DNA from 2 places in the Rossellomorea sp. FS2 genome. Region 2 is predicted to be linked to the other one. Evidence: predicted binding sites of a transcription regulator. Region 2 holds the regulator's gene; the other holds the start of a gene.

Region 1 (6,381 bases), 370 kb from region 2:
CCATATGCTCGTTGCCGTCACGGAACTTCGCAGCAAAGAAGAAATCGATGCATTTGCTAAAGAATTGGGGGATTATCATGCATAAGAAGGATCAGCCTCTTATCTTCGAACTAACAAAAGAAGGACGCGTTGGATACAGCCTGCCTGAACTGGATGTACCGGCAGCAGATCTATCCGATCTGATTCCGGCAGAATTCATCCGCACAGAGGAAGCCGACCTTCCTGAAGTGTCCGAGCTTGATATCATGCGTCACTACACGGCTCTTTCAAAGCGTAACCACGGAGTCGACTCCGGCTTCTACCCGCTTGGGTCATGCACGATGAAATACAATCCGAAGGTGAACGAATATGTGGCGCGCCTCAATGGATTCGCCCATATCAATCCGCTTCAGGAACCTGAAAGTGTACAAGGGGCACTCGGTCTCATGTATGACCTCCAGGAACATCTGAAAGAAATCACCGGGATGGATGAAGTGACCCTCCAGCCGGCTGCGGGAGCTCATGGGGAATGGACCGGGCTTATGATGATCCGCGCCTTCCACGAAGCGAATGGCGATACCCAGCGTACAAAGGTCATCGTTCCCGACTCTGCCCACGGCACCAACCCGGCGAGCGCGACGGTTGCAGGTTTCGAGACCGTTACGGTCAAGTCCAATGAAGACGGCCTCGTTGACCTCGAAGATCTGAAGCGAGTGGTGGGGGACGATACGGCTGCGTTGATGCTCACGAACCCGAACACCCTCGGGCTCTTTGAAGAGAATATCCTGGAGATGGCTTCCATCATCCATGGTGCCGGCGGCAAGCTCTATTACGACGGTGCGAACCTCAATGCGGTCCTCTCTAAAGCAAGACCGGGGGATATGGGCTTTGACGTTGTCCATCTTAATCTTCATAAAACGTTCACAGGCCCTCATGGAGGAGGCGGACCGGGAAGCGGCCCTGTCGGGGTGAAGGAAGATTTGATCCCTTACCTTCCAAAGCCGATCCTCGTCAAAAAGGGAGAAGACTTTGTGTTCGATTATGACCGTCCTGAAAGTATCGGAAGAGTGAAACCATACTATGGGAACTTCGGGATCAACGTCCGTGCCTATACGTATATCAGGACGATGGGGCCGGATGGTCTGCGCGCCGTGACGGAGAATGCCGTACTGAATGCCAACTACATGATGAGAAGGCTTGCTCCTCACTTCGACCTTCCGTATGACCGTCATTGCAAGCATGAGTTTGTGATTTCCGGGAAACGTCAGAAGAAACTCGGGGTGCGTACCCTTGATATCGCGAAGCGCCTTCTCGACTTCGGCTATCATCCGCCAACCATCTACTTCCCATTGAATGTAGAAGAGTGCATGATGATCGAACCGACGGAAACCGAGTCGAAGGAAACCCTTGATTCCTTCATCGAGGCCATGATCCAGATCGCGAAGGAAGCGGAAGAGAATCCGGAAATCGTCCAGGAAGCTCCTCACACGACGGTTGTGAAACGCATGGATGAAACCCTGGCGGCACGAAAGCCCGTCCTACGTTACCAGAAAGAAGTTTAAAGAAATATAATGTAAGAAGAGAGAAAATGCTGGGACAAAAGTGTTTCAGTCATAGTAAAACCCGAATTAATTTGCCTAGTATAAGCTAATTAATTCGGGTTTTTAATTTGTTTCATGAACATGACTATTTCATTGTGTCTACCGGTTGATTGAAGTGCAAGACGAAGACTCTTGACAGAAGAGTAGCTGATGTGTGGCCCCGCAGACTTGCCGGAGAGGCTAACGGACTATCTGCGGAAAGCAAAGTCTTGCACGGAAATCATGAGCGACATAAAGAACCTATACTGATCGTGTTCGTCATGAAATGGTCCCTTTTTAGTTTTGGCCCCAGCCTCTTCTTACAAACGAAAAAAGCCTCCGGGACCCTGATGGGGTCCCCAGAAGGCTTTATTTTTTGTGCTTGATTTTCCCGGTCCACTTTTTGAATCCACCTTTTAATTGGTGGAGATCACGGTAGCCGAGACGACGGAGCATTTGAGCCGCCCTGCCGCTTCGCATGCCGCTCTGGCAGTAGAGATAGACGGGCTGATCTTTACGGATTTCTTTTTGTCTCATTTTCAGTTGAGAAAGTGGAATGTTTCTGGCGCCAAGAATATGACCGTTGTTATATTCATTGGTTTCGCGGACATCGATCAGCTGCGCTTTACGGTAGCCTGCGCGAAACTCTTCCTCTGTGAGTGTGTTGACGATTCTTTTTTGATTGAAATATGTAATGAGTGAATATGCTGCGATTGCACCGATTACAATCAATAGGATATATAAAGCTTCCATCCATTCATGCTCCTTTCTACAAATGCGCTATCTACTATTATATTCATGATGACAAACATAATCAAAAGATTTTTGAAATAAAGTTCAAACACTTTCCAATCGGTTTCCCTTTGTTTTTTATCGGGTATTTGATAGACTAAATAACGGATTAGAACGGTCTGACATTTGTGACCGATACATAATACTGCGAACATAAGAATGAGGTATGCATAATGGAAAAGGAAATATGGAGATTCATCGATTCCGGTCACTGCTCCCCTTCTTTCAATATGGCATTGGATGAAGCGCTCCTTGACTGGCACAGCGAAGGGAAGATCCCTCCCACGATCCGATTCTATGGCTGGGACCCGGCGACCCTCTCAATCGGATACTTCCAAAAGGTAGAAAAAGAAATCAACATGGAAAATGTGAAAAAGCATAATCTGGGCTTTGTGAGAAGACCGACAGGAGGCAGGGGTGTCCTTCATGAACACGAACTCACCTACAGCGTCATCGTCTCGGAAGATCACCCCGATATGCCGAAGACGGTAACGGAAGCGTACCGCGTCATTTCCGAGGGGATCTTACAAGGGTTCCGGGCGCTCGGTCTGGAAGCATATTTTGCCGTGCCGAAAACAGCGGAGGAGCGGGAAGGATTGAAGAATCCGCGCTCAGCCGTCTGCTTTGATGCGCCAAGCTGGTATGAGCTCGTGGTGGAAGGCCGTAAAGTGGCCGGCAGTGCCCAGACACGACAGAAGGGCGTGATCCTCCAGCACGGATCCATCCTCCTTGACCTGGACGAAGACAAGCTCTTCAGCCTCTTCAACTATCCGAATGATCGTGTGAAAGAACGCATGCAGCGCGCATTCAAGAGCAAGGCAGTCGCCATGAATGAGATCAGTGCGGAACCGGTCACCATGGAGATGGCCAAGGAAGCCTTCAAGAAAGGGTTCGAAGACGGTCTCGGAATCGGATTGGAGCCTTATGAGCTTTCACCGGAAGAAACACAATATGTAGAAAAGATCGCGAAGGAACGTTACGAATCCGACGAGTGGAACTATAAAAGATAAATTTTATTTTTTGCAGGAAATAGAATAATGCCCGCTGTTACAAAGTTTGTCGGGGATTGGATAATATCAACATTGAAAATCATAGAAATGGGTCGATTTCCAATGGTTTATTCCGGTTAATCTCCTTTTTTCTAATGTTCTTGAAGGATTGTCCACTTGACAAATGAAGGGCGAAATGAACATCGGCACAACATATGGTGTGAGACGTAAAATTCTGACCACTATATGTTGTGTTTTATTGTTGCTTTTCTAAAGTCGCTGTGATAACGTTAGTTAAGGAAATCAAACCATCATGTATCGCAGAGAAACATAGAGTTAGAAGGAGTTGTCGATATGACTGTTGCGTCGAAAGAAAATATGAGTTTAAACATTGAGAGATTGAATGAAGATATCCGTTTGTTCCCACAGGTGCACGAGATCACCCCGGGTATGAAGACCACCCATAAAGGTGTATCCCGCCTGGTGATGATCGACCGATACTCATTCAAGGATACCGAAAAAATCACCCTCTCAGCAGGTGACTTCGTTGTTCTGACCATCAAGGAAGATCCGAAGTTCCCGGCACGCGGCCTTGGATATATCAAAGAAATCGATTTTGAGAACAAAAAGGCACACGTCTGGATCGAAGAAGAATACCGGAGTGCAATCGAAAAGCCGGAGGAAATGGAAACGGGCATCGTCCTGCGTAATCTGGATGTGATCGAAAAGCCCCTTGAAGTATTCTACGAGCAGATTGCCAAGCGTAACGCAACAGGTCTGGCAGAAGTGGAAGAAACTCCTGAACTGAAGCAAGTCTGGTTCGAGAAATTCTATCATGAATTGGTGAACCTGCACTTTGTACCGGCAGGACGCGTCCTTTACGGGGCAGGGGCAGGAACGGATGTTACATACTTCAACTGCTACGTCATGCCGTTTGTGCAGGATTCACGTGAAGGTATATCCGAACACCGGAAACAGGTAATGGAAATCATGAGCCGCGGAGGCGGGGTGGGAACCAATGGTTCTACACTGCGTCCACGCAATACGCTGGCGAAAGGCGTGAACGGAAAATCTTCAGGATCTGTATCGTGGCTTGATGATATTGCCAAGCTTACTCACCTTGTCGAGCAGGGCGGCTCACGTCGCGGTGCCCAGATGATCATGCTATCAGACTGGCACCCGGATATCGTGGAATTCATCATCTCCAAAATGCAGAATCCCCGTATCCTCCGCTACTTGCTTGAGAATACGGAAGATGAGACCATCAAGAAAGCGGCTCAGGATAAATTGAAATTCACACCGCTCACCGAGCAGGAAGAAGCGATGTATCAGGGAATCCTGAATTACAGACATATCCCTGGTTACGGAGGCTTTGATGAGAAGATCCTGAGAGGTGCAGAAGAGAAGCTTAATACCGGTGGAACCTACAGCGTTCACAATCCGGAGTTCCTCACCGGCGCCAACATCTCAGTCTGCCTCACAAGCGACTTCATGGATGCAGTCGAGAATGACGAAGAGTATGAGCTTCGCTTCCCGGATGTCGAAAGCTATGATGCCGACACGATGGCATTCTATAATGAAGAGTGGCATAACGTCGGGGATGTTCGCGAATGGGAACAGATGGGCTATAAAGTGAGAACCTATCGCAAGATCAAGGCGAAGGAACTTTGGAATCTGATCAACGTATGTGCGACATACTCTGCAGAACCTGGAATCTTCTTCATCGACAATGCCAATGATATGACGAATGCAAAAGCATACGGTCAAAAAGTCGTGGCAACCAACCCTTGCGGTGAACAGCCTCTGGCTCCGTATTCCGTATGTAATCTTGCAGCTGTCAATCTCGCTGAATTCGCAGATAAGGATGCGAAAACCGTTGATTTTGAGAAGCTTAAGCAAACAGTCGAAGTCGGCGTGCGCATGCAGGACAATGTCATCGATGCGACTCCATACTTCCTTGATGAGAATAAAACACAGGCACTCGGTGAACGCCGTGTCGGTCTCGGAGTCATGGGACTTGCCGATCTTCTGATCTACTGTGAGAAAGAATACGGCTCAGAAGAAGGCAACAAGCTCGTTGATGAGGTATTCGAGGTCATCGCGACGACTGCCTACCGTGCATCCATCGAGCTTTCCAAAGAAAAAGGGAGCTTCCCGTTCTTGGTCGGAAGCACCGATGCTGAAACACAAGCCATCCGTGAACGCTTCACGCAGACGGGCTTCATGGAGAAAATGCCTGAAGATGTGAAGGAAGGAATCCTTGAGCACGGAATCCGTAACTCCCATCTGTTGACGGTTGCACCGACCGGATCGACCGGAACGATGGTAGGAGTATCCACAGGTCTTGAGCCATACTTCTCCTTCACGTATTATAGAAGCGGAAGACTCGGTAAATTCATCGAAGTCAAAGCGGATATTGTAGAAGATTATCTATCAAGAAATCCAGGAGCAAGTGCAGATGAGCTGCCTGAGTGGTTCGTTTCATCCATGAGCCTGGCACCGGAAGCACATGCGGACGTTCAATGTGTGATCCAGAACTGGATTGACAGCTCCATCTCCAAAACGGTCAACGCCCCGCGCGGTTACACAGTAGAGCAGGTGCAAAAAGTGTACGAACGCCTCTATAAAGGTGGCGCTAAAGGCGGTACCGTGTATGTAGACGGAAGCCGTGATTCACAGGTCCTCACCCTCAAAGCAGAAGAAAACAGCTTTGACGATGAAGAAGAGACCATTGTAGAAACAGCGAAAAAACCCGTTGTTCTTGTAGACACGATCCAGGATGTGCGCTCGACTGATGTGACTATCGGATCGGAAGTCGGCAACACATGCCCGGTCTGCCGTAAAGGGACAGTCAAAGACATGGGCGGATGCAACACATGCACGAACTGTGGTGCACAGCTCAAATGCGGACTGTAAGCTGATATAGAGAAACACCTCTTTGGATTAGTTAATCCAAAGAGGTGTTTTTTGTTTTGGAAGTCTTCTTCCATCCTGAGGGGCGCATCACGCCTTGAAAAGGTGATGGTGGTCTGTATAATACG
Region 2 (6,381 bases):
GAGGATTGATCCTGGTGGCCATCGGACTCGCGGTGCTCTATCAGTTCTTCAGACCGGAGAAGGAAACGCATGTGGAAGAGAAAGAAAAGACCTTGATCAATGTGGAAATCAAATCGATCGGCCTCGTGATCCAGATCATGAGGCGTCCGTTGACGGCCGATTTCGACCGCTCCGGAACCATCACCGGCGTAGAAGCATTCATGCTCGGCATAGCCCTTTCCCTTGATTCGTTCGGTGCAGGGCTCGGGGCCGCGCTTTTGAATTATTCTCCTTTTCCACTTGCCATCGCCATCTTCTCCATGAGTTTCATCTTCCTCACCTGCGGATTGCAGTTGGGCGTCTACTTCTCTCATATCAGATGGATCCAGCGGGTCGCCTTCCTGCCTGGAGTCCTATTGATCTGTCTGGGGATTATGCGGTTCTAGGGAATGGTGCTGAACGAAAGGATCGATGAAAGTGGCAACCATTATTGGACTGACGGGCGGTATTGCAAGCGGTAAAAGTACAGTATCAGCATTTCTGAAAGAAAAGGGGTACATCATCATCGATGCAGATCTTGCAGCACGCATGGTGGTGGAAGTCGGGCAACCCGCATACCTCGCCATCGTCGATGCATTCGGCAAGGGCATCCTTCAGGAAAACGGCCAGATCGACCGTGCCGGGCTCGGGGCCATCATCTTTAATGACCCGACGAAACGGAATCTCCTGAATGGGATCGTGCATCCGGCCGTGCGGAGCATGATGCTCGCGCATAAAGACGAGGCCATTGAAAACGGAAAACAGACGATCATCATGGATATTCCCCTTCTATTTGAAAGTGACCTGACATGGATGGTGGATCAGACGGTCGTCGTCGCCGTCGAAAAAGACGTGCAGCTCGATCGATTGATGAAGCGGAACCGGCTGTCTGAACAAGAAGCGGCAGCCCGCATCTCCTCTCAGCTCCCTTTGAAGGAAAAAGCCGAAAAGGCAGATGCAGTCATCGATAATAATGGTTCGGTGGAAGATACCTTGAAGCAGGTAGAAGAGCTACTTGCTACATGGGGATTGAAGCCGTAAAGTGAAGCCCGCCGGGATATGTCCGGCGGCTTTTTCTATCTTTACGGAGGAGCTTAGTGGACTTTAACCAAGCTTTGAGAAATAAGAATAAAAGAAAGCGTTATCAGAATGTTACAACATTTCGAATTTACACAAAACCATATGGTCAATTCCGTTCAATATGTTATACTATTTTTAGAAAATAACATATGAGTATAACATTAATATAGAGGGGAGCAGGATATATGATGGCGAGAGTGGCAATCAATGGATTTGGTCGAATTGGGAGAATGGTATTCAGGAAGGCGATTATGGAGGATGACTTGGAAGTCGTGGCCATCAATGCGAGCTATCCGGCAGAAACACTGGCTCACCTGATCAAGTATGATACCAACCACGGTACGTTCAAAGCAGAAGTGGCAATCGGGGAGGATTCCCTCATTGTCAATGGAAAGACGGTGCGGCTCCTGAGCAACCGTGATCCTGCTGCCCTGCCATGGGCGGAATTGAATGTGGATATCGTCATCGAAGCGACAGGCAAGTTCAACTCCAGGGAGAAAGCGGCCCTGCATCTGGACGCTGGTGCGAGAAAGGTGATCCTGACTGCCCCGGGTAAAAATGAAGACGTTACCATCGTGATGGGGGTCAACGAAGACGCTCTCGATATCGATGAGCATCATGTGATTTCCAATGCATCATGCACGACAAACTGCCTGGCACCTGTGGCAAAAGTGCTTCATGAGCAGTTCGGCATTGAAAACGGTCTGATGACCACGGTGCATGCGTATACGAATGATCAAAAGAATATCGATAATCCCCATAAGGACCTTCGGAGGGCGAGAGCATGCGGTCAATCCATCATCCCGACGACGACAGGTGCAGCGAAGGCGTTGGCCCTCGTCATGCCGGAGTTGAAGGGCAAGCTGCACGGGATGGCGCTCCGCGTCCCGACGCCGAATGTATCCCTTGTGGACCTTGTGGTCGATGTGAAAAGGGACGTGACGGTCGAGGAAATCAATGATGCATTCACGGCTGCCTCGCTCGGTTCCATGCATGGAATCGTTGAATTCACGACGGAGCCGCTCGTGTCCATCGATTTCAACACCAATCCCCACTCTGCCATCATTGACGGCCTCTCCACCATGGTGATGGATGATCGCAAAGTCAAGGTGCTTGCATGGTACGATAATGAATGGGGCTACTCCTGCCGGGTCGTCGATCTTGTCCGGTTCACGGCATCCAAGATGGAGGCTGCAGCCGGGGTGAATGTTTGAAAGAACCAACATAAAAAGAATGAATGAACATCGGGACGCATCGTGGATGCGTTCTTTTTTGTGCTCAAATTCCATGACGGGGTCCGGGATCCAACCCGGGTCCACCTGCCCGCCCGCTCCATCAAAACGCATAGGGGACCCGAGAGTCCCACATGCAAGGAGCGCCTTGCGATTTACAGGCTTTCACTACGGGATCACGGATTTCCCTGCAGCCCGAATGCCGGAATGGCCCTATGAAAAAACTTTTGAAAATTTATTGCAAATGGAGTTTAAACAAAGTATACTATTTTTCGTGAACTTCTTAACAGCAAATGATTACTGAGTTAACTACTTAAAGGGTTAGGACCTCTTCGGACTAACTTTCCCCCGTGGTGGTTAAGATTTTGCCAAGGGACTTGTTCATTTTGACGAAAAAAATTATGTCAAAGGGGGAAACGATCAATGGAAACAATGGGTCGTCATGTAATCTCTGAACTATGGGGTTGCGATTTTGAAAAGTTGAATGATGTAGTAGGAATTGAAAAAACGTTTGTGGATGCAGCTCTTAAATCAGGTGCTGAAATCCGTGAAGTGGCCTTTCACAAATTTGCTCCACAAGGCGTGAGCGGAGTGGTGATCATCTCTGAATCCCACCTGACCATCCACAGCTTTCCTGAACATGGATATGCCAGCATCGATGTGTATACATGCGGAGATCTAGATCCGAACATCGCTGCAGAATATATAGCTGAAGCACTGGGTGCTGATACCCGTGAAACAATCGAACTTCCGCGCGGCATGGGACCTGTACAGGTGAAGAAATCACAGGCTCAGGCGCTCTAATAGTTGAATCTTCAAGAGGTGCATGACTCATGCATCTCTTTTTTTATTGAGGTTGTTCCCGCTTTCAATGTCTCCATTTTCAATCCTCATGTTTTCGTGTAAAATGAGGGTATACAAAGGGAGGAAAATGATCATGAGCGGAATCAAGACCTTGTTGAAACGTTTTCAATCGGAATGTGAAACATCGGATAAGCAGGAAGAAGAAGTCCTGCAGACCCATTATTATAAATCCATGCAAAATGGGACATTCAATGCCGTCCTCGAATTGTTCTCATCTTCCCAGTACGATATCCTATCCGAATCGAAGGACAGGGGAGAGATCACAATCCGGAAGAACGGGACCCCGCAGCTGTTCATCGTGGCGACGGTCATCGGGGTGAGGCCGCTCGAGACGGCGGTCGATTTCAAACTGAGTACGGATAAAGGAAAGATCCTCGGCACGTATTCCGTCCTGAAGGCGCAGATCAAGAATTATTACGATGTCCTGGACGGGAAATTGACGAGGGTGAGATAGCGAAGAACTTGTGGTGAGCACCACTTTTCTATATCATAAGTGTAAATGAGTTTAGCATAACGGAGCTGATAGTATGAAATGTCCGTCCTGCCAAAATAACGGCACCCGGGTGGTGGATTCGCGTCCGGCTGATGAAGGGCGTTCCATCAGGAGAAGAAGAGAATGTGAAGTGTGCGCGTTCCGGTTCACCACGTTCGAAAAGGTGGAAGAACTGCCTTTGATTGTGGTGAAGAAGGAAGGCCTGCGGGAAGAGTTCAGCAGAGAAAAGATCCTCCGCGGTCTTATTAAGGCATGCGAGAAACGTCCGGTTCCATTGGAGACGCTCGAGAAGCTCTCCCTGGACATTGAAAAGGACCTCCGGAACCAAGGGGTGTCCGAGGTCGAGTCCGTTAAAGTGGGTGAGATGGTCATGGATCGCCTGGCGCAGGTCGACGAAGTCGCTTACGTCCGGTTTGCTTCGGTATACAGACAATTCAAGGATATTAATGTGTTCATAGATGAACTTAAAGAACTGATCAAAAAAGAGTGAAAGGCCGAGCTGAAGAGTCCATCTTTGGCTCTTTTTCTCTTATGTGTCGAAAGGTAGAGGTCAATGATGAAGAATCACTGGAATGAAATTCAGCCTGTGGATCATTATACGGTCTGCACCAACGGGCTCCTGCAGGAATTTGAGAGAAAGATCATCACATTCTTATATCAGCCCCTTATCGGTCCGGTCTCCTACAGCCTGTATATGAGCCTGTGGGGAGAGGTGGAAGAAAGCAGGTTGTGGTCTGCGCCTTCGAACCATTATCATTTGATGAATATCCTGTCCATGAATCTTCAGGAAATCCACGAAGCGCGTATGAAGCTCGAGGGGATCGGCCTCCTTAAGACGTACGCGAAGAAAGGGGAAGGAGAGCGGAGCTTCATTTATGAACTGCAGCCCCCGCTGCTTCCGAATGATTTTTTCACAGATGGCATGCTGAATGTGTATCTGTTCAGGAAAATTGGCCGCTCCCACTACCTGCGCCTGAAAGAATCGTTCACTGATCGCGGGATGGAATCAGACAGCTTTACAAATGTCACCCGCTCGTTTCAGGATGTTTTCTCTTCGGAGAACAGCATCGACTTCCTTCGCCATGAGGCCAATGACGGCTCGTTGACGAATGGGGAGAAGGCATATATCGGCTATGGGAAGAACGAAGGACCTCCCATGGATGATATCGACTTTGATTTCAGCCTGCTGCTCAACGGACTTTCAGAATCCATGGTGCCGAGGAGGGCCTTCACTCCTGTCGTGAAGGAAACGATCTTAAAGCTAAGCTATCTCTACGGGATCGGTCCCCTACAGATGAAAAACATCCTTCTTGGCTCCCTTGATTCGGATGAGGCGATTGATGTGGAGCAGTTACGGAAATCGGCCCGGGATTGGTATCAGCTGCAAACCGGCGATGAACTGCCCGACCTGACACCGAAAGCTAGACCGGTGAAGAAGGAAGCATCCAAACCGTTGTCGAGGGAAGAGGAGCTTCTGGAGTATCTCGAAAGCACATCGCCAAAGGATGTCCTTGCTGACATTTCCAATGGGAGTGCCGCATCGAATTCGGATCTTCAAGTTGTCGAAGAGATCATCATGACACAGAAACTGCCGCTTCCCGTCATTAATGTCCTGATCCAGTATGTGCTGCTGAAGACGGATATGAAGCTGACGAAAGGGTATATGGAGAAGATCGCTTCCCATTGGGCCCGGAAGAAAGTGAGCACGGCCGGGGAAGCGATGGAGCTTGCCAGGAATGAACATAAGCAATACATGGAGTGGGCGTCAGGGAAAAATGAAAAGCGGACCACCCGAAGGAAGCCGATCAGGACAGAGAAACTGCCTGATTGGTTCCAGGAAGATGAGAAAGGCGAGGCGAAAAGTCAGAACGGGGAAACCTATGACCTGGAAGCCGAAAAAAGAAAACTCGAAGAAGAATTGAAGAATTTTCGGAAGTAGGTGAAAAAGATGGAAAGAATCAACCATACACTCAAGAGGCTTGCTGCATCCGGTTCTTTTCAAGAGCGGTATGACGCAATGAGAAAAGAGATCCTGGCGAATCCCGATGTGAAGGATTTCGTCAGGAAGGAGGATGTCCCTGCGGATGTGATCGATGCGAATCTGATGAAATTATATGAATACATTTCCCAGAGCAAGGAATGCAGCGGATGTCCGTCCCTGGCTGAGTGCAAGAATATGATGGAGGGATATGAGCCCCATCTAATCGTGAGGGGCCGTGTCATCGATATCGAGTATCATCGTTGTCCCAGGAAGGTCGTGCACGACGAACGGACAAGTTCCCAGCGTTTGATCAAGAGTCTGTACGTGCCGAAAGATATCCTGCATGCCTCCTTCACGGACCTCGAGCCCGATTCCAAGGGAAGGGTGGAAGCAATCCGTCAGGCCATGGCCTTCGTACGCGATTACGAAGAAGGCAAGAAGATGAAGGGCCTTTATTTTTATGGGAAATTCGGTGTCGGAAAGTCGTATCTCCTCGGTGCGATCGCCAATGAGCTCGCCGAGAAGAAGGTCTCGTCCATGATTGTCTATGTTCCGGAGTTCTTCCGTGAAATCAAGCAGTCCCTCGGGGATCATACAACCAATGAAAAATTGGATGCCGTCAAAACGGCTCCGATCCTCATGCTCGATGATATCGGGGCGGAAACGATGTCGAGCTGGGGGCGGGATGAGATCCTCGGTACGATCCTGCAGTA

What was found. Region 2 encodes NrdR, which represses ribonucleotide reductase genes. Its sites were predicted from a motif close to AACACNATATATNGTGTT; they were not measured.
Region 1: a site for NrdR is predicted at 3,579-3,596, ahead of ACNA6I_RS02970 (vitamin B12-dependent ribonucleotide reductase). Genes of this name have one in related genera too.

Annotation. Positions count from the first base shown of each region.
Region 1 is NZ_JBLRVS010000001.1:553,022-559,402, forward strand. Features, by position in the region: gene gcvPA (aminomethyl-transferring glycine dehydrogenase subunit GcvPA) at 1-85, shown strand, start outside; gene gcvPB (aminomethyl-transferring glycine dehydrogenase subunit GcvPB) at 78-1,541, shown strand; gene ACNA6I_RS02960 (rhodanese-like domain-containing protein) at 1,929-2,312, opposite strand; gene ACNA6I_RS02965 (biotin/lipoate A/B protein ligase family protein) at 2,525-3,361, shown strand; gene ACNA6I_RS02970 (vitamin B12-dependent ribonucleotide reductase) at 3,695-6,256, shown strand; gene ACNA6I_RS02975 (LysR family transcriptional regulator) at 6,344-6,381, opposite strand, start outside.
Region 2 is NZ_JBLRVS010000001.1:180,468-186,848, forward strand. Features, by position in the region: gene ytaF (sporulation membrane protein YtaF) at 1-425, shown strand, start outside; gene coaE (dephospho-CoA kinase) at 457-1,059, shown strand; gene ACNA6I_RS00900 (glyceraldehyde-3-phosphate dehydrogenase) at 1,284-2,312, shown strand; gene speD (adenosylmethionine decarboxylase) at 2,754-3,134, shown strand; gene ACNA6I_RS00910 (hypothetical protein) at 3,268-3,648, shown strand; gene nrdR (transcriptional regulator NrdR) at 3,722-4,177, shown strand; gene ACNA6I_RS00920 (replication initiation and membrane attachment family protein) at 4,241-5,626, shown strand; gene dnaI (primosomal protein DnaI) at 5,636-6,381, shown strand, end outside.